Regions from separate parts of the Streptomyces sp. P1-3 genome, predicted to be linked through region 3. Evidence: predicted binding sites of a transcription regulator. Region 3 holds the regulator's gene; each other region holds the start of a gene.
The links. Region 3 encodes HrcA, which represses chaperone genes, less so after heat shock. Its sites were predicted from a motif close to TTNGCACTCNGNNNNNCNGAGTGCNAA; they were not measured.
Positions count from the first base shown of each region.

Region 1 (9,901 bases), 1.1 Mb from region 3:
CCGCGGCGTCACCCGCCGCGAAGCCGCCGGTGGCGCGCAGCATGACCCGCAGGGGGAGGTCGACGGCGGCACGGATCGCCGCGAAGGTCTCGCGGCGCGGGGTGAGGCCGTCGGCGGCCATGTCGGTGACCAGTTCGAGGCGGTCCGCCCCACCGGCCTGCGCCGCGACGGCGTCCTCCGCGTCGAGCGCGATCACCTCGAGAATTGGTCTAGACATGTATCACAGCCTGCCATACTCCCGCGCGCACCGGAACACAGCCTCACCTCGGCGCACACCCGAACGGCCGACGCGTACAGCCGCGCGGCCGACGTCGTACAGCCGCGCCGACCAAGCCCGCAAAGCCGCACCGGTCGGCGCCCGACAGCGGAACAATGGCTTCATGGCCACGCCCCACCCCCGCCACCCCGCCCACGAGGCGCTCCTCGCCCGCTGGACCGACCTGCTGAACAGCGCCCGCGACGGCGGCCCGGGCCCGGACCCCCGCCCGTACGGCGAGAACCTGCTCACCCGCTGGGCCGAACCCCAGCGGCACTACCACACCACCACCCACCTCCTCGCCGTCCTCGACCACGTCGACACCCTCTCCGCGCACGCCGCCGACCCCGACACCGTCCGCCTCGCCGCCTGGTTCCACGACGCCGTCTACCTCCCCGAACGCTCCACCAACGAAGAGCGCAGCGCCCGCCTCGCCGAGCGCGCCCTCGCCGAGGCCGGGGTCCCCGAGCCGCGCGTCCACGAGGTGAGCCGGCTGGTCCTCCTCACCCTCGGCCACGACCCGGCCCCGGGCGACACCAACGGCGAGGCGCTGTGCGACGCGGATCTGGCGGTACTGGCCGGCTCGCCGCAGCAGTACGCGACGTACGCGGCCGCCGTCCGCCAGGAGTACGGCTTCGTACCGCACGACGCCTTCCGCGAGGGCCGCTCGGCGGTCCTGCGCCGGCTCCTCGCCCAGCCCCGGCTCTTCCGTACGCCGTACGGGCAGCAGCACTGGGAGCGCACCGCCCGGTACAACATGAGCACCGAGCTGGAGCTGCTGACGATCTGACAGTTCCCGTTCGGCCTGGCAATTCCCGTTCTCCATCGCCGGTCGAGAGCTGACTCACACGATCATGCGGAATGCCGGCATCACGCCCCGCGTTGGCACCTGACATGCCCATCGCCGTGTACGTCCTCGGTCTCTCCGTCTTCGCTCTCGGGACCTCGGAGTTCATGCTCTCCGGGCTGCTCCAGCCGCTCGCCCGCGACATGGGTGTCTCCATCCCGCAGGCCGGGCTGCTGGTCTCCGCGTTCGCCATCGGCATGGTCGTGGGCGCCCCGCTGCTCGCCGCCGCCACGCTCCGGCTGCCCCGCCGCACGACGCTCATCGCGCTGCTCGGCGTCTTCGGGCTCGGGCAGGCGGCCGGGGCACTGGCCCCGACGTACGCGGTGCTGTTCGCGTCGCGGGTCGTCAGCGCGCTCGCGTGCGCCGGGTTCTGGGCCGTCGGCGCGGCGGTCGCCGTGTCGCTGGTGCCGCCGACCGCGCGGGCGCGGGCCATGGCGGTGATGGTCGGCGGGCTGAGCATCGCGAACATCGCCGGGGTGCCCGCGGGCGCGCTGCTCGGGCAGCACGCGGGATGGCGGGCCGCGTTCTGGGCGGTGGCCGGGCTGTCCGTGCTCGGACTGGTCGGCGTGGCGACGCTCGTACCCCGTACGGAGGTGCCCACCGGCGAGGACCGGCCGCGGCTCCGGGCCGAGCTGCGGATCTACCGCGACCCGCAGGTGTGGCTCGCGCTGGCCACCACCGCGCTCAACGCCGCGGCGGTCTTCTCGCTCTTCTCCTACCTCGCGCCGCTGCTCACCGACGTCGCCGGACTGGCCGAGAGCTGGGTGCCGACCGTGCTCGCGCTCTTCGGCGTCGGCGCGCTGATCGGTACGGCGCTGGGCGGGCGGATCGCCGACGCCCGCCCGTTCGGCACGATGTACGGGGGCATCGCGGCCACCTCCGCCGTGCTGGCCCTCCTCGCCCTGGCCGCGCACCACGCCGTGCCGGCGGTGGGCCTGTCGCTGCTGCTCGGGGTCGCCGCGTTCACCACGGCGCCCGCGCTCAACGCCCGGATGTTCAACGTGGCCGGCGCCGCGCCCACCCTCGCCGGTGCGACCACCACCTCCGCCTTCAACATCGGCAACACGCTCGGGCCGTGGCTCGGCGGCCTGGCCATCGGGGCGGGCTGGGGGTACCCGGCGGTGGCCTGGTTGTCCGCCGTGCTCGCCGCCGCCGCGATCGGCACGACCGTCCTCGCCTCCCGGCTGCACCAGCGCACGCATGCGGCGGCCGCACCCTTGCCGACGACCACATCGCCCGCACCGGCGGCCGCATCACCCGCACCGGCCGCCGCCACCCAGCCGCCGGCAGCCGCCCCCGCACGGTGACGGACGGGGACCACGCCTCACCCGCGCTGCCTCACCCGTGCCCCGGCTCCCCCGGAGACTCCCCGTTCGGCCGCTGGTAGCGCGGCCGCCGCAGGCCCGCCGAGACCAGCCTCCGGACCAGCTCCCTGCTTTCGACCTCCACCGCCCCGGCGCGCACCGCTTCCCCGTACAGGTCGCTCGGTACGTCGTAGTGGTCCCGCTCGAAGGCCCGGCGCGGGGCCCCGATGCGGTCGGCGAAGGCGTGCAGCTCCTCGTACGAGACGTCACTGACCAGGTGCGACCACATCCGGCCGTGGCCGGGCCAGACGGGAGGGTCGATGTAGCAGACCATCAGCTGTTCACCATCCCGGGTGCGGCACCCAGCGAACCGACCCGGGCCACCGCGACCGCCGTCTTCCCGCACACCCAGTGCGGGTCGGCACCCAGCTCCGGTTCGACATCCAAAGCGTGCGGGTCGCCGCCTTCGACGCACACCGGGCACAGCGGCCAGCGCCCGTACCGCTCCAGCAGCGCGTCCTGTACGTCCTGGGCCACCAGGCCCGCCACATACGCGGCCCCCTCGGGCCACTGCTCGACCCACCACCTGCGGTGCGCCACCGCGTCCTCGACCAGCGAGACGATGTCCGCCTGGGCGACCTGGCCGGCCGCGAGATCGGCCAGCACCAGGGCCCGCGCCGCGTGCAGTGCCTGTTCGAGCTCCATACAGATCATTGTCACGCGGCTTGGCGGGTTGACGCCCCCCGAAGTCTGAAAATACTTTTCATAGATGGCCAGTCCACTGAAGGAAACTTTCCATCAGGCGGGTGCCGCCCCGCCCACTCCCACCGCGCTCGCCGCCAAAGTCCGCACCCTCGCCCCCTCCATGACCCGCTCCATGCAGCTCGTCGCCGAGGCCGTGGCCGGTGATCCGGCCGGGTGCGCCGCACTCACCGTCACCGGGCTGGCCGCACGCACCGGCACCAGCGAGGCCACCGTGGTCCGCACCGCGCGGCTGCTGGGCTACCCCGGCTACCGCGATCTGCGCCTGGCGCTGGCCGCCCTCGCCGCCCAGCAGGCCGCCGGACGGGCCCCCGCCGTCACCGCCGACATCGCGGTCGACGACCCGATCGCCGACGTGGTCGCCAAGCTCGCGCAGGAAGAGCGGCAGTGCCTCGCCGACACCGCCGCCGGACTCGACACCGGCCAGCTCGAAGCCGCCGTCACCGCGCTCGCCGCCGCCCACCGGATCGACGTGTACGGCATCGGCGCGTCCCACCTCGTCGGCCAGGACCTCGTACAGAAGCTGCTGCGCATCGGACTGATCGCGCACGCGCCCGGCGACCCGCACCTGGCGGTCACCAATGCCGTCCAGCTGCGCACCGGGGACGTGGCCATCGCCATCACCCACTCCGGCCGCACCACCGACGTCATCGAACCGCTGCGCGTCGCCTTCGAGCACGGGGCCACCACCGTGGCGATCACCGGGCGTCCGGACGGCGAGGTGTCGGCCTACGCGGACCACGTCCTGACCACCTCCACCGCCCGCGAGAGCGAGCTGCGCCCGGCCGCCATGTCCAGCCGGACCAGCCAGCTGCTGGTGGTGGACTGCCTGTTCATCGGGGTCGCGCAACGGACGTACGAGTCCGCCGCCCCCGCCCTGTCCGCCTCCTACGAGGCACTGGCGCACCGGCACGTCCCCCGCAACCGCCGCTGACCCACGACAGACAGCACCGGAACGACAGACAGCACCGGACCCGCACCCGCCGCCGACCCCCCTCGACAGCACCGGAAAAGAGCCGCCGCCGTCATGCCTGCCACCCCCACCCCCACCCCCGACCACCACGATCTGCGCGCCCAGCTCGACGCCCTGACCACCGAGGCGTTCCGGCCCGAACTGGCCGGCATCGACCGCCTGGAGACGGTCGAGATCGCCCGCATCATGAACGCCGAGGACGCGGGCGTACCCGCCGCCGTCGCCACCCAGTTGCCCCGTATCGCCGCCGCCATCGACGGCACCGCCGCCCGGATGGCGGACGGCGGGCGGCTGGTCTACGCGGGCGCGGGCACCGCGGGCCGGCTCGGCGTCCTCGACGCGAGCGAGTGCCCACCCACCTTCAACACCGCCCCCGGCCAGGTACGGGGGCTCATCGCGGGCGGCCCCGAGGCCATGGTCACCTCCGTCGAGGGCGCGGAGGACAGCAGGAAGCTGGCCGCGGCCGACCTCGACGCCCTGGCCGTCACCGCGCGCGACACCGTCGTCGGGATCTCCGCCTCCGGCCGCACCCCGTACGCCATCGGCGCGGTCGAACACGCCCGGCGCCTGGGCGCGCTGACCATCGGGCTGTCCTGCAACGCGGACTCGGAGCTGGCCGCGGCCGCCGACCACGGCATCGAGATCGTCGTCGGCCCCGAGCTGCTCACCGGCTCCACCCGGCTCAAGGCGGGCACCGCCCAGAAGCTCGTCCTCAACATGCTCTCGACCATCACGATGATCCGGCTGGGCAAGACCTACGGAAACCTGATGGTCGACGTACGGGCCTCCAACGACAAGCTGCGCGCCCGCTCCCGCCGGATCGTCCACCTCGCCACCGGAGCGGACGACAGGAGCATCGAGAACGCCCTCACCGCCACCGACGGCGAGGTCAAACCGGCCATCCTCGCCATCCTCGCCGGCGTGGACGCCCCGACGGCGAACCGCCTGCTGACCGACTCCCGGGGCCATCTGCGGGCCGCGCTCGAAGCCGCCGGGGCCTCCGGCGCGCGCTGACCCGCCGGTTCCGGCACGCGCGCGGAAACGCCGCCGGGGCGGCATCCTCGCAGAGGATGCCGCCCCGGGGCGTGTTCAGGACGTGGACCGACAGCTGTCGATCAGAAGTCCATGTCACCGCCCGGCATGCCGCCCGGAGCGGCCGCGGCGGCCTTCTCCGGCTTGTCGGCGATGACGGCCTCGGTGGTGAGGAACAGCGCGGCGATCGACGCGGCGTTCTGCAGGGCGGAACGCGTGACCTTCGCCGGGTCGATGATGCCCTCGGCGATCATGTCCACGTACTCACCGGTCGCGGCGTTCAGACCGTGACCGACGGTGAGGTTGCGGACCTTCTCCACCACGACGCCGCCCTCGAGACCACCGTTGACGGCGATCTGCTTGAGCGGGGCCTCCAGGGCCAGCTTCACGGCGTTGGCACCGGTGGCCTCGTCGCCGTCCAGCTCGAGCTTCTCGAAGACCTGGGACGCCTGGAGCAGGGCCACGCCACCACCGGCGACGATGCCCTCCTCGACGGCGGCCTTGGCGTTGCGCACCGCGTCCTCGATGCGGTGCTTGCGCTCCTTGAGCTCCACCTCGGTGGCGGCGCCGGCCTTGATGACGGCCACGCCGCCGGCCAGCTTCGCGAGGCGCTCCTGGAGCTTCTCGCGGTCGTAGTCCGAGTCGGAGTTCTCGATCTCGGCGCGGATCTGGTTCACGCGGCCCTGCACCTGGTCGGCGTCACCGGCGCCGTCCACGATGGTGGTCTCGTCCTTGGTGACGGTGACCTTGCGGGCGCGGCCGAGCAGGTCGATGCCGGCGCTCTCCAGCTTGAGGCCGACCTCCTCGGAGATCACGGTGCCACCGGTGAGGATGGCGATGTCGCCGAGCATGGCCTTGCGGCGGTCGCCGAAGCCCGGAGCCTTGACGGCGACGGACTTGAAGGTGCCGCGGATCTTGTTGACGACCAGGGTCGCCAGGGCCTCGCCCTCGATGTCCTCGGCGATGATCAGCAGCGGCTTGCCGGACTGCATGACCTTCTCCAGCAGCGGCAGGAGGTCCTTCACGCTGGAGATCTTGGAGTTGACGATCAGGATGTACGGGTCGTCCAGGGACGCCTCCATACGCTCCATGTCCGTCGCGAAGTACGGGGAGATGTAGCCCTTGTCGAAGCGCATGCCCTCGGTGAGCTCAAGCTCGAGACCGAAGGTCTGCGACTCCTCGACGGTGATGACGCCTTCCTTGCCGACCTTGTCCATGGCCTCGGCGATGAGCTCGCCGATCTGGGTGTCGGCGGCGGAGATGGAGGCGGTGGAGGCGATCTGCTCCTTGGTCTCCACGTCCTTGGCCTGCTCCAGCAGGGCGGCGGAGACGGCCTCGACGGCCTTCTCGATACCCCGCTTGAGGGCCATCGGGTTGGCGCCCGCGGCTACGTTGCGCAGGCCCTCCTTGACCAGCGCCTGGGCGAGGACGGTCGCGGTCGTCGTGCCGTCACCGGCGACGTCGTCCGTCTTCTTCGCGACCTCCTTGACCAGCTCGGCGCCGATCTTCTCGTACGGGTCCTCGAGCTCGATCTCCTTGGCGATGGAGACACCATCGTTGGTGATCGTGGGGGCACCCCACTTCTTCTCGAGGACGACGTTGCGGCCCTTGGGGCCGAGGGTCACCTTGACGGCGTCCGCGAGCTGGTTCATGCCGCGCTCGAGGCCTCGCCGCGCCTCCTCGTCGAACGCGATGATCTTGGCCATAGAAGTGGTCCTCCCAGGACTGGGGTGGATTGCTCCGGACCGCGCTGGCGCCCGCGACGGACGGCCTGCCTGCCCCTGCGGTTCCTTGCCCCGCCGGGCCTGCGGGCCTCACCGACCCGGTCCTTAATTGTCACTCTCACTGCCAGAGTGCTAACGCAATGATTAGCACTCGACCCCATCGAGTGCAAGCCGCCCGAAGGGCGTCGTTGAGGGGTGGTGGTCGGTGGGGGCACCCCCGGACGAAGTCTGGGGGAGGGTGGGCGCAAGCCAATCAGGGCGAGCGCCCCACCCCGGAGGGACCGGCGCCGGACACGCGGAAGGGCCCGCGCTCCCCTGGAAGCGCGGGCCCTTTCGTACGCTGACGTCAGCGGTCTGCGTCTCGGCGTTCAGGCCGACAGCCGGACCATGTCCGCCTGCGGCCCCTTCTGGCCCTGCGAGATCTCGAACTCAACTCGCTGGCCCTCCTCAAGGGTGCGGTAGCCGTCCATCTGGATCGCGCTGTAGTGGACGAACACATCCGCACCACCGTCGACCGCGATGAAGCCGTACCCCTTCTCCGCGTTGAACCACTTGACGGTGCCCTGAGCCATTCCTAACTCCCCTATTACTGGCCCTTGCACAGGACCGCACTCCGCGGACCCGGGTCAGACCTCACCCCTCACGGTCAGTGAGAGGTGTGCGCCGGAACGCGTCGACCGCCGCTGAATGTATCTGCCCCAATGCCCAGCGCAACAGGTCAATCGGACGAGAATTCAGGACGCGGGCGAACGTCGATATGTGGAGAATTCCGGGAGATCCAGGGCAAGTCGGGCCGGACATGACGCATCAACTCCGGCAATTCGCGCACACCATTTGCGCACAACTTGACGAGTTCTCATATGCGATCGGCACTGTGCCTGGTGGGGATTCGCGCACAGCGTATCGCGGTTCATGACGCGGAATCGCCCCGTCCGTTTTTATCAGGACGGGGCGATTCCGTATGTGCGGTGTTAAGAGACGGGGCGAACGGTCGTCAGCCTCCGGCGACGGCCGGGATGATGGAGACCCCGGCGCCGTCCGGCGTGGCCGCCTCCAGGCCGCCCTCGAAGCGCACGTCGTCGTCGTTCACGTAGACGTTGACGAAGCGGCGCAGCTTGCCCTGGTCGTCCAGGACGCGGGCGGCGATGCCCGGGTGGTTCTTCTCCAGCGACGCGATGACCTCGGCCAGGGTCGCGCCCTCGGCGGTCACCTCGGCCTGCCCTCCGGTGTACGTACGGAGGATGGTGGGGATGCGGACGTTGACGCTCATGGGGTCACCTTCGGTGTGTACTGGTTGGCGGCGGACTTCAGGCCAGGCGGACGTCAGGCCAGGCCGGCGTCGCGGAACGCGTCCAGGCTCGGGCGGATCGTCGCCGTCGGGCCGGTGGTCGGAGCCACGGCGTCCAGGGTCTTGAGGCCGTCGCCGGTGTTCAGTACGACGGTGGTCAGCGCCGGGTCGAGCCGACCGGTCTCGATGAGCTTCTTCGTCACGCCGACGGTCACCCCGCCCGCGGTCTCCGCGAAGATGCCCTCCGTGCGGGCCAGCAGCTTGATGGCGTCGACGATCTGCTCGTCGGTCACGTCCTCCACCGCCCCGCCGGTACGGCGCGCGATGTCCAGCACGTACGGGCCGTCCGCCGGGTTGCCGATGGCCAGCGACTTGGCGATCGTGGCGGGCTTGACCGGCCGTACGACGTCGTGGCCGTCCTTGAAGGCGCGCGAGACCGGGGAGCAGCCCTCGGCCTGGGCACCGAAGATCTTGTACGGCTTGTCGGCGACCAGCCCGAGCTGGATCAGCTCCTTGAGCCCCTTGTCGATCTTGGTGAGCTGGGAGCCGGAGGCGATCGGGATGACGATCTGGTCGGGCAGCTCCCAGCCGAGCTGCTCGCAGATCTCGTAGGCCAGCGTCTTGGAGCCCTCGCCGTAGTACGGGCGCAGGTTGACGTTGACGAAGCCCCAGCCCTCGCCGAGCAGGTCGCCGATCAGCTCCGAGCAGAAGCGGTTCACGTCGTCGTAGGTGCCCTCGATGCCGACCAGCTCACCGCCGTAGACGGCGGCCATGACGACCTTGCCCGCCTCCAGGTCGTGCGGGATGAACACGCAGGAGCGGAATCCGGCACGGGCGGCCGCGGCGCCGACGGCGCCGGCCAGGTTGCCGGTGGAGGAGCAGGACAGGGTGGTGAAGCCGAAGGCGCGGGCGGCCTCGACGGCGATGGCCACGACCCGGTCCTTGAAGGAGTGGGTCGGGTTGCCGGAGTCGTCCTTGACGTGCAGGGCGCCGGTGATGCCGAGCTCGCGGGCGAGGTTGTCGGCCTTGACCAGCTTGGTGAAGCCGGGGTTCAGGTTGGGCTTGTCCGCGACGTCGGCGGGGACGGGCAGCAGCGGGGCGTACCGCCAGATGTTGTTCGGCCCGGCCTCGATGCGCTCGCGCAGGGCTGCCGCTTGACTGGGCCCGCCGCTCGGCAGGTCGTAGGCGACTTCGAGCGGCCCGAAACACACCTCGCAGGCGAAGATCGGACCGAGCGCGAAGCGCTCTCCGCACTCGCGGCAGGACAGGGCGACGGCGGGGCCGAGCGCTGCGGTCTTCGAGTCGGCTCCGCCGACGGAAGGGGCGGCCGGGGTGGTGGGGGCGGTCGAGGCTTCGACGGATTGCACAGCCATGGAGGCGAGGCCCTTTCTCCTCATCTTCCTCGGGGCGAGTTTCGCCGCGAGACGGATTTGGCACCTTCCCTAGCCGGGAGCCTCGCCGCGGATGCGCGAGACCGGCTGGAGGGTTGCCGGGGCTTCAACGGGCCGTATCCCTCTGCCCCTCTGGATGAGCGGTATGGCGCTGGGCTGACCCAGGCGTTTGTCGGCGGACCGACCCCGGCGTGCGAGGGCCATCCGCGTTGTTCAAGACTGTAACCGAAGGCTCGGACGGTTGAGATAGTCGTCCGAAACACGAGATGGATCAACCAGGCAGCAGGGCCCGGGACAGGACAGGGAGTCGTTCACGTGCTGGAA
Region 1 covers NZ_CP192512.1:4,317,386-4,327,286, reverse strand. The annotation lists gene ACQUSR_RS18675 (copper homeostasis protein CutC) at 1-217, opposite strand, end outside; gene ACQUSR_RS18670 (HD domain-containing protein) at 381-1,046, shown strand; gene ACQUSR_RS18665 (Cmx/CmrA family chloramphenicol efflux MFS transporter) at 1,151-2,410, shown strand; gene ACQUSR_RS18660 (DUF4031 domain-containing protein) at 2,442-2,741, opposite strand; gene ACQUSR_RS18655 (hypothetical protein) at 2,741-3,112, opposite strand; gene ACQUSR_RS18650 (MurR/RpiR family transcriptional regulator) at 3,177-4,103, shown strand; gene murQ (N-acetylmuramic acid 6-phosphate etherase) at 4,197-5,156, shown strand; gene groL (chaperonin GroEL) at 5,258-6,880, opposite strand; gene ACQUSR_RS18635 (cold-shock protein) at 7,267-7,470, opposite strand; gene ACQUSR_RS18630 (MoaD/ThiS family protein) at 7,893-8,168, opposite strand; gene thrC (threonine synthase) at 8,222-9,559, opposite strand; SAM riboswitch class I at 9,577-9,720, opposite strand; gene ACQUSR_RS18620 (glucosyl-3-phosphoglycerate synthase) at 9,893-9,901, shown strand, end outside.
Region 1: a site for HrcA is predicted at 7,008-7,034, ahead of groL (chaperonin GroEL). Genes of this name have one in related genera too.

Region 2 (9,901 bases), 2.3 Mb from region 3:
GGCGGAGAAGGAGCCGGTGGCGGCCACAGCGCGCAGCACCCGGAGATGACGAGCCTCGATCACGCTCCGAGCATAAGCCTTGCTTGGAGTCAACCGGAAAAGTCAGTTCGCCCCTTTGGTCCTGTGTCCCTTACGGTGCCCCTCATGCAGCTGCTTTCCGTGAACCTGGGCCGCCCGCACTCCGCCGACTACACCAGCGCCGAGTTCACCGGCATCGACAAGCGCCCCGTCACCCGACCGGTGGCCGTGGCCGCGCCGGGGCCCAAGGGGACGGCCGGCAGCGGCGTCGCGGGAGACACGGTGGGCGACCTGCGCCACCACGGGGGCGACGACCAGGCCGTGTACGCCTTCGCCCGCGAGGACCTGGACGGCTGGGAGAAGGCCCTGGGGCGCGAGCTGCCCAACGGCGTGTTCGGCGAGAACCTCACCACCCTCGGCGTGGACGTGAACGGCGCGCTGATCGGCGAGCGCTGGCGGATCGGCCGCGCTGTGGTCCTGGAGGTCGCCACGGCGCGCATCCCGTGCCGTACGTTCGCGGGCTGGCTCGGCGAGCGCGGCTGGATGAAGCGGTTCACCCAGGCGGCCGCGCCCGGCGCGTATCTGCGGGTCGTCGAGCCGGGCGAGATCCAGGCCGGGGATCCGGTCGAGATCGTTCACCGGCCGGACCACGAGGTGACCGTGTCGTTCCTGTTCCGCGCGCTGACGACCGAGCGGACGCTGCTGCCGCGGGTGCTGGCGGCCGGTTCGGCACTGCCCGCCGAGGAGTCGGAGCGGGCCCGGAAGTACGCGGCCGGCCACGCGGCGGACCCGGGGCGCTGATCCCGCCTCCGGATGCCGGTGCGCGACGACGTGGCTACCGTGCGTTCTATGACGACTGCACTGATCACGGGTTCCACTTCGGGGATCGGCGCCGCCTTCGCCCGCCGTCTCGCATCCGACGGCTACGACGTGGTGCTGGTGGCGCGCAACGAGGAACGGCTCCGGGAGCAGGCCGCCGAGCTGCATGACCGGCACCGCGTGGAGGCGGAGGTGCTGCGCGCGGACCTGGCGCAGGACGGCGGGATCACATCCGTCGAGAAGCGGCTGTCGGACTCCAAGCGCCCCGTCGAGCTGCTGGTGAACAACGCGGGCTTCGCGAACCGCGGCACCTATCTCGACGTCCCCCTGTCGGACGAGCTGAGGATGCTCAAGGTGCACTGCGAGGCGGTGCTGCGGCTGTCCACGGCGGCCATCGTCCCCATGCGTGAGCGGGGGCGCGGCGGGGTCATCAACGTCGCGTCGACGGGGGCGTACCTACCGCGCGGCACGTACGGGGCGAGCAAGGCGTGGATCGTGCAGTTCACGCAGGGCATGCCCCAGGACCTGGCGACGAGCGGCGTACGGACGATGGCGGTGTGCCCCGGCTACGTACGGACGGAGTTCCACGAGCGGGCCGGGATGGTCATGGCCGAGGTGCCGGAGTGGATGTGGCTGGAGCCGGACCGGCTCGTCAGGATCGCGCTGAAGGACTTCGCGCGCGGGAAGACGCTGTCCGTCCCGGATCTGCGGTACAAGACGATGCTGGGCCTGTTCAAGCTGGCTCCGCGCGGTGCGATGCCCCGCATCTCGCCCAACCACGGCCGCTACTACGGCGACAAGAGAGCGGGCGAGGCGAAAGTGGGCGACAAGGCCTGACGTCCCCGGACACGGGCGAGGCCCGGACTCCCCGAGGGGAAGTCCGGGCCTCAGCCTTGTTCTTCGGGCCCTGACCGGGGGTCAGTGCGAGTGGCCGTGGCCGTGGCCGTGACCCGCCTCGGCCTCCTCCTCCGCCGGCTTCTCGACCACGAGCGTCTCGGTGGTGAGCAGCAGGGAGGCGATGGACGCGGCGTTCTCCAGCGCGGAGCGGGTGACCTTGACCGGGTCGATGACGCCGGCCTTCACCAGGTCGCCGTACTCGTCGGTCGCGGCGTTGAAGCCCTGGCCCTTGTCGAGCTCGGCCACCTTGGCGGTGATCACGTAGCCCTCGAGGCCGGCGTTCTCGGCGATCCAGCGCAGCGGCTCGACCGCGGCGCGGCGGACCACGGCGACACCGGTGGCCTCGTCGCCGGAGAGGCCGAGGTTGCCCTCCAGCACCTTGACGGCGTGCACGAGCGCGGAGCCACCGCCGGAGACGATGCCCTCCTCGATCGCGGCGCGCGTCGCGGAGATGGCGTCCTCCAGACGGTGCTTCTTCTCCTTCAGCTCCACCTCGGTGGCGGCACCGACGCGGATCACGGCGACACCGCCGGCCAGCTTCGCGAGGCGCTCCTGGAGCTTCTCGCGGTCCCAGTCGGAGTCCGTGGCCTCGATCTCGGCCTTGATCTGCGCGACGCGGCCGGCCACGTCCTCCGCGTTACCCGCACCGTCGACGATGGTGGTGTCGTCCTTGGTGACGGTGACCCGGCGGGCGGTGCCCAGCACGTCCAGACCGGCCTGGTCGAGCTTGAGGCCGACCTCCTCGGCGATGACGGTGGCACCCGTGAGGGTGGCGATGTCACCGAGGATCGCCTTGCGGCGGTCACCGAAGCCCGGGGCCTTGACGGCCACCGCGTTGAAGGTGCCGCGGATCTTGTTGACGACCAGCGTGGACAGCGCCTCGCCGTCGACGTCCTCGGCGATGATCAGCAGCGGCTTGGAGCCACCGGCCTGGATGACCTTCTCCAGCAGCGGCAGCAGGTCCTGGATGGAGGAGATCTTGCCCTGGTGGATCAGGATGTACGGGTCGTCGAGGACGGCCTCGAGACGCTCCTGGTCGGTGACGAAGTACGGCGAGAGGTAGCCCTTGTCGAAGGCCATGCCCTCGGTGAAGTCCAGCTCCAGACCGAAGGTGTTGGACTCCTCGACGGTGATGACACCGTCCTTGCCGACCTTGTCGATCGCCTCGGCGATCAGCTCGCCGACCTGCTGGTCCTGGGCGGACAGCGCGGCGACGGCGGCGATGTCGGACTTCTCGTCGATCGGGCGGGCGGTCGCGAGCAGCTCGTCGGAGACGGCCTTGACGGCGGCGTCGATGCCCTTCTTCAGCGCGGCCGGGGAGGCACCCGCGGCGACGTTGCGCAGGCCCTCGCGGACCAGCGCCTGGGCCAGCACGGTGGCGGTGGTGGTGCCGTCACCCGCGATGTCGTTGGTCTTGGTCGCCACCTCCTTGACGAGCTGGGCGCCCAGGTTCTCGTACGGGTCCTCGATCTCGACCTCGCGGGCGATGGTGACACCGTCGTTGGTGATGGTCGGGGCGCCGAACTTCTTGTCGATGACGACGTTGCGGCCCTTGGGGCCGATCGTCACCTTCACGGTGTCGGCAAGCTTGTTGACGCCGCGCTCAAGGGCGCGACGGGCGTCCTCGTCGAACTTCAGAATCTTCGCCATGGGAGCGATTCAGTCCTCTCGTTGCGATCGGCGGCCGCCCTGGCAGCGGCCGGCATCGCGCGAAACGAACTGCGCCCCTGCCCCGTCCGTGTCAGAGCGGGAACCAGGGGCGCACTTCAAAAGCAACTTCGGTGAATTACTTCTCGACGATCGCGAGCACGTCGCGGGCCGAGAGGACGAGGTACTCCTCGCCATCGAACTTCACCTCGGTGCCGCCGTACTTGCTGTAGAGCACGACATCGCCGACCTTCACGTCGAGCGGCAGGCGCTCGCCGTTCTCGAAGCGGCCCGGGCCCACGGCCAGGACAGCGCCCTCCTGGGGCTTCTCCTTGGCAGTGTCCGGAATGACCAGGCCGGAGGCCGTGGTCTGCTCGGCGTCGAGCGGCTGGACCACGATGCGGTCCTCAAGCGGCTTGATGGCAACCTTGGAGCTGGCGGTCGTCACGATCCGACCTCCCCCTTCGGAGATCTCACGGGGTTAACTGTCTGAGGTGGCGACCAGGTCGATCCGTCGTCGCGGGTGCCGGACCTGCCCGTCGCTGTGTTGGCACTCCATGGTGCGGAGTGCCAGCCCTGAGACTAGGACGCGGTTAGCACTCAGTCAACTAGAGTGCCAACCTGCTGGGCGCGTCGGCGCCGCCGCGCGCCCCCTCGGCGCTCCGCGACCCCCATCCACCTGGGGCAACGGCCCGGTCCTGGGCAAGGTTCCGGACGGGGACAATGGGCGGGTGGACGTTGACGCATTCGACCGACTGCTCTCCCCCGAGGGACAGGAGCTGCTGGCCGCGCTCCGGGACTACGACCCGGCCCGCGAGCTGGCCACCGCGACCCGGCTGCGCCGCGACCACCCGGCCGAGCTGGTCTCGGCGGCGCTGACCCAGGCGCGGCTGCGGCAGCGGGCGGAGGCGAAGTTCGGCGCGGACGCGTACCGCATGTACTTCACCCCCAACGGCTTGGAGCAGTCCACCCGGGTGTCGGTCGCCCGGTACCGCGCCGAACGCTTCGCCGACCACGGGCCCGTGGAGGTCCTCGACCTGTGCTGCGGCATCGGCGGCGACGCGCTCGCGCTCGCCGCGCGCGGCTTCGTCGTCCCTGCCGTCGATCGCGACCCGCTGACCTGCGCGGTCGTGCGGGCCAACGCCGAGGCGCTCGGGGTGTCCGAGCTGCTGCACGCCGTGTGCGCGGACGTCACGACGTACCCGGGGGCCAAGGAGTACGAGGCCGTGTTCATCGACCCCGCCCGGCGCGGCGGCCGGGGCCGGATCTTCGACCCGGAGGCGTACTCACCGCCGCTGTCCTGGGCCGTGGAGACGGCCCGCGCGGCCGACTTCGGTGCCATCAAGATCGCGCCGGGCATCCCGCACGAGGCGATCCCCGACGACGCCGAGGCGGAGTGGGTCTCGGACGGCGGGGACGTGAAGGAGGCCGTCCTGTGGTTCGGCGCCGAGCCGGGCGCGCGCCGGGCGACGCTGCTGCCCCAGGGCGTGTCGCTCACCGGCCGCGGCCTGCCGGACCCGGACGTACGCCCCGTGGGCCGCTACCTCTACGAACCGGACGGCGCCGTGATCCGCGCGCATCTGGTCGCCGAGGTGGCGGAGGAGGTCGGCGGCGGGCTGATCGACGAGACCATCGCGTACGTGACGGCGGACGGGCTGGTGCCGACTCCGTACGCGTCGGCGTACGAGATCACCGACGTGCTGCCGTTCAACGTCAAGCGGCTGAAGGCGCTGCTGCGGGAGCGCGGGGTGGGCGTGGTGACGGTGAAGAAGCGCGGGTCGGCGGTGGAGCCGGAGGAGCTGCGCAGAAAGCTGAAGCTCGACGGAGCGAACTCCTGCACGGTCATCCTCACCCGGGTGGCGGGGGCTCCGACCATGCTGCTGGGGCACCCGGTCAGCCGGTGAGGCGGCGGGCCACCAGGCGGTAGTAGTCGACCGACTTGAGCAGGCCCAGGGCTCCCGTGGTGGTGAGTATGCCGGTGATGGCCAGGACCGCGGGGTACATCGCGTCGGAACCGGATCCGGAGACGACCAGGGTGCCGGCCAGGGCGAGGCCCGTGCAGCACAGCACCAAGGACGGCAGGAACCAGAAGAGCGCGCGGGCGGGGGTGTGCCAGGCGGTGACCGCCACGGCGTCACCTGCCGCGGCCTCGTCGTGCAGGCGGTCCCTGGCGTCGGCCTCCTCGCGTATCCCGTCGGCCAGTATGAGGACCGAGGGGACTGCCAGCGCCAGGGCGATGCCGAGCAACACCGCGCCCACGACGACGCCGAACGGCTCGCCCTCCGACATGTAGCCGACGCCCGGCACGGCCAGGACGCAGCCCAGGACCAGCAGGGCCGTCAGCAGCCACAGGCCCAGGGCCCGGCCCGGGGCCAGGTATCTCCGTGCCAGCTGCGGCAGCTCCGGTGGCTGCGGTGCGGTCTGTGCTCGCGGTGCGGGCTCGATCAGGGGAGCGGTCACCGTTCAAGTGTCCACCCCGGCCCCGGCGCACCCGCGGGTGGGGCGTCAGACCTGCTCGAACCGCCAGCGGTGCACGGCCCGGCGGGCCAGTCCCTCCGGAGGCTCCGGGAGCTCCGGCAGCTCGGCGTCGTACGCGGCGTCCCACCAGGTGACGACCAGGACCCGGTCCTCGGGCGCGCGGAACGTCTCACGGCGCGACGGGGCGGGGGCCAGCTCCTGCCTCCTGGCCCATTCCAGGAGCTCCGCGCCCCGGTCCTGCGCCGCCCGCGCCTCCCACATCAGCGCGACGGTCATGCCGTGCCCCTCATGAGTACAGGTTGTCCTTGCTCAGCTCGTGGAAGTGGTCGTGGTCGTGGTGGTCATGGCCGTGGTCGTGGCCCGGTACGTGGGTCTCCGTCACCGGCAGCGAGGAGTCCGCCGACAGGTCCCACGACGACGCGGGCCGGTTGCGGGCCACCATCTCCGCGCCGAGCGCCGCCACCATCGCGCCGTTGTCCGTGCACAGCTTCGGCCGCGGCACGCGCAGCGTGATGCCCGCGTCCTCGCAGCGCCGTTCCGCCATCGCCCGCAGCCGGGAGTTGGCCGCCACGCCGCCGCCGATCATCAGGTGGTCGACGCCGTTGTCCTTGCAGGCGCGGACCGCCTTGCGGGTGAGCACGTCCACGACCGCCTCCTGGAAGGACGCGGAGACGTCGGCCACGGGCACGTCCTCGCCCGCCGCCCGCTTCGCCTCGATCCAGCGCGCGACCGCCGTCTTGAGGCCGGAGAAGGAGAAGTCGTACGCCGGGTCGCGCGGACCGGTCAGGCCGCGCGGGAAGGCGATCGCGGCCGGGTCGCCGTCGCGCGCGATCCGGTCGATGACTGGACCGCCGGGGAAGCCGAGGTGCAGCACCCGGGCGATCTTGTCGAACGCCTCACCCGCGGCGTCGTCGATGGTGGAGCCGAGCGGGCGGACGTCGGCGGTGATGTCCGGTGCGAGCAGCAGGGACGAGTGACCGCCGCTGACCAGCAGCGCCATCGTCGGCTCGGGCAGCGCGCCGTGTTCGAGCTGGTCGACGCAGATGTGCGAGGCCAGGTGGTTCACCCCGTACAGCGGCTTGCCCAGCGCGTACGCGTACGCCTTGGCCGCCGAGACGCCGACCAGCAGGGCACCCGCGAGCCCCGGGCCCGCCGTTACCGCGATGCCGTCCAGGTCGGAGGCGGCGACTCCGGCTTCCTTCAGGGCGCGCTGGATGGTGGGGACCATCGCCTCCAGGTGCGCGCGGGAGGCGACCTCGGGGACCACGCCGCCGAAGCGGGCGTGCTCGTCGACGCTGGAGGCGACGGCGTCGGCGAGCAGCGTGTGGCCGCGCACGATGCCCACGCCGGTCTCGTCGCAGGAGGTCTCGATGCCGAGAACGAGAGGTTCGTCAGCCATGGGTGTGGGTTCCTTGTGTTCCGTGCGTTCCTGGGATGGGGGTGTGGCCCGCCGTGGGGCCGGAGGCGGCGGAGGACGGTGCCGCGGGTCGCGGGGCGCTCGCCGGATCCCCCAGCCGCATCACCAGCGCGTCCACGTTCCCCGGCTGGTAGTAGCCCTTGCGGAAGCCGATCGGCTCGAAGCCGAAGCGCTCGTAGAGGCGCTGCGCGCGGGTGTTGTCCACGCGCACCTCCAACAGCACCTCGTGGCACTCGAAGGCGGTCGCGGCCTGGAGCAGGGCGGTCAGGAGCCGGGCGCCAAGGCCCGTGCCCCAGTGGTCGCGGGCGGCGCCGATGGTCAGCACGTCGCCGGTGCCGTCGATCGCGGAGAGCCCGGCGTAGCCGACGACCCGGCGCTCCCCCTCCTCCGTGACGTCCTCCGCGACGACGTAGCGGCGGTTCGCGTCCGGGCCGCGGGCGTGGGCCAGGTCGGACCAGAACATGCCGCGCGACCAGGCGTCCTCGGGGAACAGGTCGTGTTCGAGCACCAGCACCGGTTCGATGTCCCACCAGCGCATCTCGCGCAGTACGACGGTCACCGTGTCTCCTCGCCCTCCCCCAGCCCTGACGGCTGGGAGGTGCCCGCTTCTCCGTCCGCTGCGTCGCTCACCGCGGCGTGACCACCTTGTAGTTCGCCGGCACCTGCGCGTCGGGGCGGCGCAGGTACAGCGGGCGGTCCGGCAGGAAGCCGCCCGACTCCACCGACTCACCGGCGGCCAGCTTCTCCGCCGCCAGGGCCGCCAGCGCGGCCGCCGACTGGTGCTCGGGCATGCCCGCCGGCACGTCGCCGAAGAAGTCCGGGTACAGCAGCGCGCCCGCGCCGACGGCGGGCAGCTCGGCGATCTCGGGGAACCGCTCGGCGATCTCGGCGGGGCGGTTCACCGCGGGCTCGGTGGCGCGCGAGCGCGGGTCGTCGTACCGCGCCCAGTAGACCTCCTTGCGGCGCGCGTCCGTCGCGACGACGAACGGCCCGGTCAGGCCGGCCTGCCCGGCGGCGTACGCGATGCCGTCCAGCGAGCACAGCCCGTGGACGGGGACGTCGAGCGCCGCCCCGAAGGTGGCGGCGGTGACCAGGCCGACGCGCAGCCCGGTGTACGGCCCGGGTCCGACGCCGACGACGACGCCGGTCACGTCGGCCAGGGCGTGTCCCGTCGTCCGCAGGACGCGGTCCACGGCGGGCAGGAGCAGCTCGCCGTGGCGGCGGGCGTCGGTCTGACTCGACTCGGCGACGACCTGCGTTCCGTCGTGGAGGGCGGCGGTGACGGCGGGGGTGGCGGTATCAAGGGCGAGCAGCAGCACGGGACCAGCCTACGGCGCGCGGCGGGCCGCCGGTCCCGCGCTCTCCCCCGGGGCCGTCCGGGCGACCCCAACGGGCTGGATTTTCCGGCCCGTCCGGCACTTGGGCGCCGGAACGGCGAGGGGTGGGGTGCTACGGTCGCGGTGACGAGATGTGGGATACGGGAATACGGTCGTACGAAAGGTGGCACAGCCGTGGCACGCAGCAGCACCGGAACCGCCGTGGCCGCACTCACCGCAGCGGCGATAGCCGCCGTCGGCTTCCTCGCCTACCAGGCCAACGCGACCGCCCCGGACCATCCCACTCAGGCCCGCTCGGACTCCCGCAGCAGCAGCCCCAAGGACGGCGGTAAGGGGAAGGAGGGGCGGGACGCGAAGAAGGTGCCCGCGGACTCCGGCACCGGTCGGCGCGTGGTCTACGCGGTGGGCGCGAAGCGGGTGTGGCTGGTCGGCGCTGACGAACGGGCGCTGCGCACCTTCAAGGTCGCGCCCAGCTCGGTGGACCCCGAGCCCGGCGCGTACGGCGTCACCTCGCGGTCGGCGGGCCTCGTCGGCTCGGACGGCGTGCAGGTCGAGCACGTCGTGATCTTCCACCAGGCGAACGGGATAGTGTTCGGGTTCAGCTCGGCGCTGGACGGCTCGACGCCCAATCCGAACGCGCGGAAGAAGACGGGCGGCATCCGGCAGGGCCGCGAGGACGGCTCGGCGATGTGGGACTTCGCGACGAACGAGACCAAGGTCGTCGTCGTTCCGTAAGCGTCCGTGGTCGCCCTCTAAGCGGCCCTGGTCGTCCCGCAAGCGACTCTCGTCGTCCCGCAAGCGCTACGCGGCGTCCCGCTCGGCGCTGCGCGGCGCCCGTTCCTCATCGCGGTCGCGGCACTCCTCGACCGGCTCCGTCTGCTCCTCGGGCGGCGTGGAGACCGCGTTGGCCGCCGCACAGGACGCCAGCAGATCACGCATCGACGGCTGCTCGCCTCGCCCGGTCGGCACGGCGGCGGAGGGCTTCTGCGCCGACATAGATGCCTCCTGTTCGGAGTCGAGAGTTAGGCACACCTAACCCGCTCTCTCACTCCATGTGACCACGGCCGGTACCGTGCGCGCAACATCTTGCCGACGGCTTGTCGGAAACTATGAGAGAGCTGTTCGGGTGGCGCGGCCGTCACCCGGCCAGGACGGACAGGTCCGCCGCCGTCCAGCGCGAGCCCACGCCGGTCACCGTCACCTCGCGTACGTCGTCCGGGTTCGGGTCGGTCAGATGCGCCGCCTCCGTGCCCGCGGCCGCGCCCACCGCGCGCTCGATGACGACGTG
Region 2 covers NZ_CP192512.1:3,123,188-3,133,088, forward strand. The annotation lists gene ACQUSR_RS12955 (LysR family transcriptional regulator) at 1-63, opposite strand, end outside; gene ACQUSR_RS12960 (MOSC domain-containing protein) at 145-819, shown strand; gene ACQUSR_RS12965 (SDR family NAD(P)-dependent oxidoreductase) at 868-1,674, shown strand; gene groL (chaperonin GroEL) at 1,756-3,384, opposite strand; gene groES (co-chaperone GroES) at 3,521-3,829, opposite strand; gene ACQUSR_RS12980 (class I SAM-dependent methyltransferase) at 4,113-5,285, shown strand; gene ACQUSR_RS12985 (hypothetical protein) at 5,275-5,841, opposite strand; gene ACQUSR_RS12990 (hypothetical protein) at 5,887-6,135, opposite strand; gene tsaD (tRNA (adenosine(37)-N6)-threonylcarbamoyltransferase complex transferase subunit TsaD) at 6,146-7,258, opposite strand; gene rimI (ribosomal protein S18-alanine N-acetyltransferase) at 7,251-7,814, opposite strand; gene tsaB (tRNA (adenosine(37)-N6)-threonylcarbamoyltransferase complex dimerization subunit type 1 TsaB) at 7,903-8,595, opposite strand; gene ACQUSR_RS13010 (hypothetical protein) at 8,788-9,348, shown strand; gene ACQUSR_RS13015 (hypothetical protein) at 9,415-9,609, opposite strand; gene tsaE (tRNA (adenosine(37)-N6)-threonylcarbamoyltransferase complex ATPase subunit type 1 TsaE) at 9,752-9,901, opposite strand, start outside.
Region 2: a site for HrcA is predicted at 3,975-4,001, ahead of groES (co-chaperone GroES). Genes of this name have one in related genera too.

Region 3 (9,901 bases):
GATCCTGCTCCAGGCGATGGTGGCCGCGTTGCGCTCGGAGCCCGCGCCCACGGGGAAGGTGGTGTCGTTCCTCGTCACCCGGCTGCCGGAGGAGGAGCCGGACGACGCCTGGGCAGCGGGACCCGCATGAGGTCGCGGGCGACGGTGAGTTCGCCGTCGAAGCCCGCCACGCGCGCCTGGCGCTCGAACTCGGCGGGGTCGCCGTAGCGCTGCGAGAAGTGGGTCAGCACCAGGTGCCGTACGCCCGCCCGCACCGCGACCGAGGCGGCCTGTCCCGCCGTGAGATGGCCGTGCTCGACGGCGAGCGCCTCGTCCTCGTCGAGGAAGGTGGACTCGATGACCAGCAGGTCGCAGTCCTCGGCCAGGGCGTGGACGCCCGCGCAGAGCCGGGTGTCCATCACGAACGCGAACCGCTGGCCGCGCCGCACCTCGCTGACCTCGTCGAGGGTGACCGTGCGCCCGGCCGCCGCCACGGCCCCGGTGCGCTGCAGGCGGCCGACGTCGGGTCCCGAGATGCCGTACGCGGCCAGCGCCTCCGGCAGCATCCGGCGGCCGTCCGGCTCGATCAGCCGGTAGCCGTAGGACTCGACCGGATGGGAGAGCTTGCGGGCTTCGAGGACGTAGCCGGAGGTCTCGGCCAGCGTGCCGTCCTCCGTCACCGGGTGCTCGCCCACGTCGACCGTCTCCCGGTAGGCGGTGGCGTACCGCAGCCGGTGGAAGAACCGCCGCCCGCTGGCCGGGTAGTGGGCGGTCACCGGGTGCGGAACCCGGTCGAGGTTGATGCGCTGGATCACCCCGGCCAGGCCCAGCGAGTGGTCGCCGTGGAAGTGCGTGATGCAGACGCGGTGGATGTCGTGCGCGGCGACGCCGGCCCGCAGCATCTGGCGCTGGGTGCCCTCGCCGGGGTCGAAGAGGATGCCCTGGCCGTCCCAGCGCAGCAGATAGCCGTTGTGGTTGCGGTGCCGGGTGGGGACCTGGCTGGCGGTGCCCAGGACGACCAGTTCTCGTACGGACAACGGACTTACCCGGGCGGCCAGTTGAAGCCGCGGCCGCCGAGGACGTGCGCATGGGCGTGGAAGACGGTCTGGCCCGCGCCCGCACCGGTGTTGAAGATGATCCGGAAGCCGGTGCCGTCGACCTTCTCGTCCGCGGCGACCTCGCCGGCCTCCCGCAGCACGTCCGCCGCGATGGCGGGCTCGGCGGCCGCCAGGGAGGCGGCGTCGGGGTGGTGCACCTTGGGGACCACCAGAACGTGGGTGGGCGCCTGCGGGTTTATGTCGCGGAAGGCGAGGGTGGTCCCGGTCTCGCGGACCACGGTCGCCGGCACCTCTCTGGCCACGATCTTGCAGAACAGGCAGTCGGCCTGCGGTTCTCCCGCCACCGGTTGGCTCCTCGGGTCGTCGGTTCCTACGGTGACGGATGCTACCGGGACGTAGCGGATCATGGCGCGCCACGGCGTGCCCGGGCCGGATCGTGGGCAACGATCGCCGCCCGGACCCCGTCGTGGGCACCCGTCGCCGCCCGGGTCGGCTCGGGACGACCCGGGCGGCGCGGCGGCGCTGTCAGAGGCGCACGGGGTAGGAGGCGTGCTTGGTCGGGCGGCGATCGGTGTCCCGGTCGGGGTCCTTGTCGCAGTCGCCGATGACCTTCGCGTGGAAGACCTGGCGGCCCGCCACTTTCCCCTTGAGGTCGCCCTTTACACACCGGCCTTCGCGCACGAAGGTGACGATGCCGGTGACCCGGATGTCGGCTCTGCGCTTCTTCCCGGCCAGGCCCTCGCAGTCGATGGACACCTCGCGGACCGGGGGCCTGGACTCCCGCTTGCCGGACCTGGGCTTCTTCTCGTCGCCCTTGGCGTCACCGGTGCATCTCATCCAGCGCACGTCGATGCCGCCCTTCTCCAGCGCCTTGGTGGCGACCCGGTCCGTGGTGTACGCGGCGCGGACCGCGCTGAGCCCACGGTCGGAACCGCCTTCGCACGCCGACAGGCCGCCGACGGTCACGACGACCGCCGCGATCACGGGCAGCCGCGCGCCGCGCCGCCGCAGAGTCCTCCATACCCCCATGACGATCAGGCTGCCATCGGCGGTGGCGGCGGGGAAGACCGTCTTCGGCCAGGCTCAGGATGCGGCCAGGCCTAGGTTGCGGCCAGGCCTAGGTTGCGGCCAGGCTCAGGACCAGCGGCCCGTGCGCCCGAGCAGCAGCGCCGTCGCCGCCGTCCCCGCCGTCGAGGTGCGCAGCACGCTCGCCCCCAGCCGGTACGGCTTCGCGCCCGCCTCGGCGAAGAGCGCCAACTCCTCGGGCGAGACCCCGCCTTCGGGCCCCACGACCAGCACGATGTCGCCGTCGGCGGGGAGTTCGGCGGTGGCCAGCGGCGCGCCGCCCGCGGCGCGGTCCTCGTGGAGGACGGCCGCGAAGTCCGCCCGGGCGAGCAGCGCGGCGACCTGCTTGGTGGTCATCGCGTCCGCGACCTCGGGGAACCGCACCCGGCGGGACTGCTTACCCGCCTCACGGGCCGTACTGCGCCACTTGGCCAGCGACTTGGCGCCCCGGTCGCCGCGCCACTGGGTGACGCAGCGGGACGCCGCCCACGGCACGATGGCGTCGACGCCGGTCTCGGTCATCGTCTCCACGGCCAGCTCGCCCCGGTCGCCCTTGGGCAGCGCCTGGACGACGGTGATACGCGGTGCCGGCTCGTCCTCGACGGCCGCGCGGGTCACCTGGACCACCAGCCGGTCCTTGCCCTCGGCGAAGAGCACCACAGCCTCGGCCCAGCCGCCGTGCCCGTCGGTCAGGACGATCTCCTCACCGGGACGCAGCCGGCGCACCGAGACGGCGTGCCGTCCCTCGGGCCCGTCCAGGACGAACTCGCCGTTGCCCGGCACGGTCTCGACGACGAAGACGGGAGCGGTCACGAGACCACACCGCCCCGCGGCTGCGCGACGGTGGCCACCGCCTGGTCCAGTTCGGCGGCCAGCACCTCGACCAGGCGGGCCGCGGGCATCTCGCGGGCCAGCCGGTGGCCCTGCCCCGCCCACAGCGCCATGCCCTGCGGGTCGCCCGCCTTGGCCGCCGCCTTGCGCAGCCCGGAGGTGAGGTGGTGCACCTGGGGGTAGGCGGCGGGCGCGTACGGGCCGTGCTCGCGCATGAAGCGGTTGACCAGGCCGCGGGCCGGGCGGCCCGAGAAGGCGCGGGTCAGTTCGGTCCGGCCGAACAGCGGGTCCGTCATCGCCCGCTTGTGGAGCGCGTGGGCACCGGACTCGGAGCAGACCAGGAAGGCGGTGCCCAGCTGGGCGGCGGTCGCGCCCGCCGCCAGCACGGCGGCGATCTGCGCTCCGCGCATCAGCCCGCCGGCCGCGATGACCGGGATCTGCACGGTCTCGCGGACGGTGGTGAGCAGGGACAGCAGCCCCAGGCCCGCCCCGGTGCAGTCGGCCTGCGGGTCGTCCCGGTGGGTCCCCTGGTGACCGCCCGCCTCGATCCCCTGCACGCAGACGGCGTCCGCGCCGGCCCACTGCGCGGCCTGGGCCTCGGCGGGCGAGGTGACGGTGACGACGGTACGGGTGCCCGCCTTGGCGAACGCGTCGAAGACCGCCCGCGAGGGGCAGCCGAAGGTGAACGAGACCACCGGTACGGGGTCGTCCAGCAGGATGGCGAGCTTGACCTCGTACGCGTCGTCGCCGCCCGAGTCGGGGTCGCCGAGCGGGGTCTCGTACCAGGACGCCTCTCCGGCGAGCTGCTCCTTGTAGACCTCTACGGCGGCGGGGTCGGCGGTGAGCGGCTGCGGCATGAACAGGTTCACGCCGAAGGGGCGGTCGGTGAGCCCGCGGAGCTGTTTGATCTCCTGGTACATCGCCTCCGACGTCTTGTAGCCCGCGGCGAGGAAGCCGAGGCCACCGGCATCGGAGACGGCTGCGGCGAGCTTGGGGCAGGAGGCGCCACCCGCCATGGGGGCCTGCACGATCGGATACCGAAAGAGATCGGTCAGCGCGGAGGACATGAACACATCGTGTCACGTCGGCGGCACCGAGCAGTACCGGCCTCGGGCGCGTCGGCGCCCGGCGGCCGGACAGGCACCGGTTCGCCCTATTCGCCCCCGGACCCGGTCCGGGGGCGGCCAAGCGGAGCCTGGCGGGGAGCCGCGTCAGCGTCCGTTGAAAGCATCCTTCAGGCGCGAGAACAGCCCCTGCTGCCCTGGCTTGAACTCGCCCATGGGGCGCTCCTCGCCCCGGAGCTTCGACAGACGGCGCAGCAGTTCCTCCTGCTCCGGGTCGAGCTTGGTCGGGGTCTGCACCTCGACGTGCACGATCAGGTCGCCCCGGCCGCCGCCGCGCAGATGCGTGACGCCGCGCTGGTGGAGCGGGATCGACTGGCCGGACTGGGTGCCGGGCCGGATGTCGACCTCCTCCAGGCCGTCCAGCGTCTCCAGCGGCACCTTCGTGCCGAGGGCCGCCGCCGTCATCGGGATGGTGACCGTGCAGTGCAGATCGTCGCCGCGGCGCTGGAAGACCGGGTGCGGCAGTTCGTGGATCTCCACGTACAGGTCGCCGGCCGGGCCGCCGCCCGGGCCGACCTCGCCTTCCCCGGCGAGCTGGATCCGGGTGCCGTTGTCGACACCCGCGGGGATCTTGACCGTGAGCGTGCGCCGGGAGCGCACCCGCCCGTCGCCCGCGCACTCCGGGCACGGGGTCGGCACGACGGTGCCGAAGCCCTGGCACTGCGGGCACGGACGGGAGGTCATGACCTGCCCCAGGAAGGACCGCGTCACCTGGGAGACCTCGCCGCGGCCGCGGCACATGTCGCAGGTCTGGGCCGAGGTGCCGGGGGCCGCGCCCTCACCGCTACAGGTCGTGCAGACCACGGCCGTGTCGACCTGGATGTCCTTGGTGGTGCCGAAGGCCGCCTCGTTCAGCTCGACCTCGAGCCGGATCATGGCGTCCTGGCCGCGCCGCGTCCTGGAGCGCGGTCCGCGCTGCGACGCGGTCCCGAAGAACGCGTCCATGATGTCGGAGAAGTTCCCGAAGCCCGCGCCGAAGCCGCCGGCACCCGCGCCCGCGCCGCCCGTGCTGGACAGGGGGTCGCCGCCGAGGTCGTAGACCTGCTTCTTCTGCGGATCCGACAGGACCTCGTAAGCGGCGTTGATCTCCTTGAACCGCTCCTGGGTCTTCGGGTCCGGGTTCACATCCGGGTGCAGCTCGCGCGCCAGCCGCCGGAACGCTTTCTTGATCTCGTCCTGCGAGGCATCGCGCCGCACGCCCAGGACCGCGTAGTAGTCAGTCGCCACTTACGACTCCGCCAGGATCTGTCCGACGTAACGTGCCACTGCGCGTACCGCTCCCATCGTTCCGGGGTAGTCCATGCGGGTCGGTCCGACCACGCCGAGTTTGGCGACCGCCTCGTCGCCAGAACCGTAGCCGACCGCGACGACGGACGTGGAGTTCAGCCCTTCATGGGCGTTCTCGTGCCCGATGCGTACGGTCATGCCCGAATCCTTGGCCTCGCCGAGCAACTTGAGGAGGACGACCTGTTCCTCCAGCGCCTCCAGAACGGGCCGGATGGTGAGAGGAAAGTCATGTCCGAAGCGGGTGAGGTTGGCGGTGCCGCCGATCATCAGCCGCTCTTCGGTCTCCTCGACCAGGGTCTCCAGCAGCGTGGCGAGCACGGCGGAGACCGTGCCCCGGTCGTCTGCCTCGAAGGACTCGGGCAGATCCTGCACCAGCTGCGGAACGTCCGAGAAGCGCCGCCCCACGACCCGGCTGTTCAGCCGGGCCCGCAGATCGGCCAGCGACGTCTCCCCGACGGGGGCCGGGCAGTCCACCATGCGCTGCTCGACCCGGCCGGTGTCCGTGATCAGCACCAGCATGACCCGGGCGGGCGCGAGCGCGAGCAGCTCCACATGCCGCACCGTGGAACGGGTCAGCGACGGATACTGCACGACGGCGACCTGCCGGGTCAGCTGCGCCAGCAGCCGCACCGTGCGGCTCACCACGTCGTCCAGGTCCACCGCGCCGTCCAGGAAGTTCTGGATGGCGCGCCGCTCCGCCGGGGACAGCGGCTTGACGCCCGCAAGCCTGTCCACGAAGAGGCGGTAGCCCTTGTCGGTGGGGATCCGGCCCGCGCTGGTGTGCGGCTGGGCGATGAACCCCTCGTCCTCCAGGGCGGCCATGTCGTTGCGCACGGTGGCCGGTGAGACGCCGAGCCGGTGCCGCTCCGTGAGCGCCTTGGAGCCCACCGGCTCCTCGGTGCCCACGTAGTCCTGGACGATGGCGCGCAGCACCTCAAGTCTGCGTTCACTCAGCATCGCGCGCACCTCCAGTCCGGCCGATTCCCGGGCCTTGTCCCCTGGCACTCAGCTGTCATGAGTGCCAGATCTTCCTGAGCCAGTGTACGGCCGGGTGCCACGGCCTGGGCAAGGCCCGTCCCGGCCCTGTGGACAACCACACCGGACCGGGAGCGGACCCGCCCGGGCACCCTGGGCCGCGCCGCCGCACGCTGGGGTCAGACATCGCGCGCTAGCGTCTGACATATGGACAGCAACGGGGAACCGGCCCGCTGGGAACGGCTGGCGCCGGGCGTCGCCCGGCGGCGGCTGCCGGGCTGGGACGCGACGACCGGCGCGATCGCGGGCGAGCACGGGTTGCTGGTGGTCGACACCGGCGCGACGCTCGCCGAGGGGGCGGAGATCCGCCGCGAGGTCACCGCGCTCTTCGGCCGCCGCCCGACCCACATCGTGCTCACCCATCCGCACTTCGACCATGTGCTGGGCACGGCCGCCTTCTCGGGCTGCGAGGTGTACGGGGCGGTCGGTCTGGACGAGCTGCTGGCGCGCGAGCGGGACGAGCTGCGCTCGGACGCGGTACGGCACGGTGTCGACGCCGAGGACGCGGCCGAGGCCGCGGATCTGCTCGTACGGCCGCGGCACGCGGTCTGCGGGGAGCTCACCGTCGACCTCGGCGGCGGGCGGCGGGTCCTGCTGGCCAACGTCGGCCCCGGCCACAGCGGTCACGATCTCGCGGTGCTGGTCCCCGGTCCGCCCGAGGTGGTCTTCTGCGGCGACCTGGTCGAGGAGTCGGGGGAACCGCAGGCCGGGCGGGACGCAGTCCCCGGCCGGTGGCCCGCCGCGCTGGACCGGCTGCTCGCGCTGGGCGGCGATGAGGCGGTGTACGTGCCGGGGCACGGGGCCGTGGTGGATGCCGGATTCGTCCGGGCCCAGCGCGCGGAGCTGGCGGCGCGTTTCGGCGTGTCGTAGCCCTGCCTCGTAGCCACGACCTGCCATTTCTTCGTATCGTCGGCCGGTGCGCAGCAGAGAGTACAACCCCGATCTCACTCCTCCGTGGAAGCGGAAGGCGCCCGTGCCCGAGGTTCCCGCGGAGCCCGATCTCGTGGTCGAGGAGGTCACCACGGGCTTCTGCGGCGCGGTGATCCGGTGCGAGAAGACCGCGCAGGGCCCGACGGTGACGCTGGAGGACCGGTTCGGCAAGCACCGGGTCTTCCCGATGGAGCCGCGCGGCTTCCTCCTGGAGGGGCGCGTCGTGACCCTCGTCCGCCCGGCGGCTGCGGCCCGCACCGGCCCCCGCTTGACCGCCTCCGGCTCCATCGCGGTCCCCGGCATGCGGGCGCGGGTCGCCCGTGCGGGCCGCATCTATGTGGAGGGCCGCCACGACGCCGAGCTGGTCGAGAAGGTGTGGGGCGACGACCTGCGCGTCGAGGGTGTGGTGGTCGAGTACCTGGAGGGGGTCGACGACCTCCCGGCGATCGTGGACGCGTTCGGCCCCGGTCCGGACGCCCGGCTGGGTGTCCTGGTGGACCACCTCGTACCCGGCTCGAAGGAGTCACGCATCGCGGCGGAGGTGACGGGCGACGACGTGCTGGTGGTCGGCCACCCGTACATCGACGTGTGGGAAGCGGTGAAGCCGTCGTCGGTCGGCATCCCGGCGTGGCCGTCGGTTCCCCGCGGGCAGGACTGGAAGACGGGGGTGTGCCGGGCGCTGAGGTGGCCGGAGAACACGGGTGCGGCCTGGCAGCGGATCCTGGGCTCGGTGGGCAGCTATAAGGACCTGGAGCCCGCGCTGCTGGGGCGGGTGGAGGAGCTGATCGATTTCGTGACGACGCCGGCCTGATCCGCCTCCGGCGGTTCTTTCCCCTACCCGCCCCTTCCCGATTTTGTCCTCAATCGCCGGACGGGCTCGAAAATCGAGCCCGTCCGGCGATTGAGGACCGGGGTCCGGGGCGGAGCCCCGGGAAAGCTCAGTCCACCAGGTCCCGCACCACCGCGTCCGCCAGCAGCCGCCCGCGCAGCGTGAGCACCGCGCGCCCCGCCTCGTACGGGCCCCGCTCCAGCAGGCCCTCGGACAGGGCGCGGCGGGAGGCCGCGAGCCCCGCCGGGGCCAGCAGATCCAGCGGGCAGCCGTCCACCAGGCGCAGCTCCAGCAGGATCCGCTCCACGCGGCGGTCCTCCTGGCCCAGGACCTCGCGGCCCGCGCCCGGTGACCGGCCCTCGCTCAGGGCCTGCGCGTACGCGCCGGGGTGCTTCACGTTCCACCACCGCACGCCGCCGACGTGGCTGTGCGCGCCGGGGCCCGCGCCCCACCAGTCGGCGCCGCGCCAGTACAGCTCGTTGTGGCGGCAGCGCCCGGCCTCCGACGTGGCCCAGTTCGAGACCTCGTACCAGTGGAAGCCCGCCGCCGACAGCGTCTCGTCCGCGATCAGATACCGGTCCGCGTGCACGTCGTCGTCCGTCATCGGCACCTCGCCGCGCCGGATGCGCCGGGCGAGCTGGGTGCCCTCCTCGACGATCAGCGCGTACGCCGAGACGTGGTCCGGGCCCGCGCCGAGCGCCGCGTCCAGGGAGGCCCGCCAGTCGTCGTCGCTCTCGCCCGGCGTGCCGTAGATCAGATCGAGGTTGACGTGGTCGAACCCGGCGGCCCGGGCCTCGGCGACGCAGGCCTCGGGGCGACCGGGGGTGTGGGTGCGGTCCAGCACGCGCAGCACGTGCTGCCGGGCGCTCTGCATGCCGAACGACACCCGGTTGAAGCCGCCCTCCCGCAACTCGGCGAGGTAGCGCGGATCAACCGACTCCGGGTTGGCCTCGGTGGTGATCTCCGCCCCGTCGGCGAGCCCGAACTCGTCCCTGATGGCGGCGAGCATCCGGCCCAGGTCCGCGGCGGGGAGCAGGGTGGGCGTGCCGCCGCCGACGAAGACGGTCTCCACCGGGCGCGGGTCGTCGCCCAGCACCTTGCGGGCCAGGCGGACCTCCTCCACGAGCGTGTCGGCGTAGTTGTCGCGCGAGGCGAGCGCGCCGCCGGAGCCGCGCAGCTCACTGGCCGTATACGTGTTGAAGTCGCAGTAGCCGCAGCGGGTCGCGCAGTAGGGGACGTGCAGATAGAAGCCGAGGGGCCGCCCGGCGGCACCGTCCAGTGCGTGGTGGGGCAGCGCCCCGTCGTCCGGCACGGGCTCACCATCGGGCAGTACGGAAGGCATACGTCCCATTGTCCGGCATCGCCGGAGCGGGCCCGACGGGCTCCGGGGCGGGTACGGGCGGGGCTGAGCGGAGGCCCCGCCCGTACGGCTCGCGGAGGCTAGGCCTCGCGCGCTCCCTGGTACATCTCCTCGATCAGGTCCTTGTACTCCCGCTCCACCACCGGCCGCTTGAGCTTGAGGCTCGGGGTCAGCTCGCCGTGCTCGACGTCCAGGTCACGCGGCAGCAGCCGGAACTTCTTGATCGTCTGCCAGCGCTGGAGCCCCTCGTTGAGGCGCCGCACGTAGCCGTCGATCAGCTCGTTGACCTCGGGGGTGGCCACGACATCGGCGTACGTCGTGGCGGCGAGGCCGTGCTCCTCGGCCCAGCCCATGATCGTCGGCTCGTCGAGGGCGATGAGCGCGGTGCAGTAGTTGCGGTCGG
Region 3 covers NZ_CP192512.1:5,466,594-5,476,494, reverse strand. The annotation lists gene ACQUSR_RS23180 (ATP-binding protein) at 1-130, shown strand, start outside; gene ACQUSR_RS23175 (ribonuclease Z) at 75-1,016, opposite strand; gene ACQUSR_RS23170 (histidine triad nucleotide-binding protein) at 1,022-1,381, opposite strand; gene ACQUSR_RS23165 (hypothetical protein) at 1,563-2,066, opposite strand; gene ACQUSR_RS23160 (16S rRNA (uracil(1498)-N(3))-methyltransferase) at 2,172-2,915, opposite strand; gene ACQUSR_RS23155 (nitronate monooxygenase) at 2,912-4,000, opposite strand; gene dnaJ (molecular chaperone DnaJ) at 4,145-5,284, opposite strand; gene hrcA (heat-inducible transcriptional repressor HrcA) at 5,285-6,301, opposite strand; gene ACQUSR_RS23140 (MBL fold metallo-hydrolase) at 6,527-7,249, shown strand; gene ACQUSR_RS23135 (DUF3097 domain-containing protein) at 7,296-8,120, shown strand; gene hemW (radical SAM family heme chaperone HemW) at 8,248-9,480, opposite strand; gene ACQUSR_RS23125 (AMP-dependent synthetase/ligase) at 9,579-9,901, opposite strand, start outside.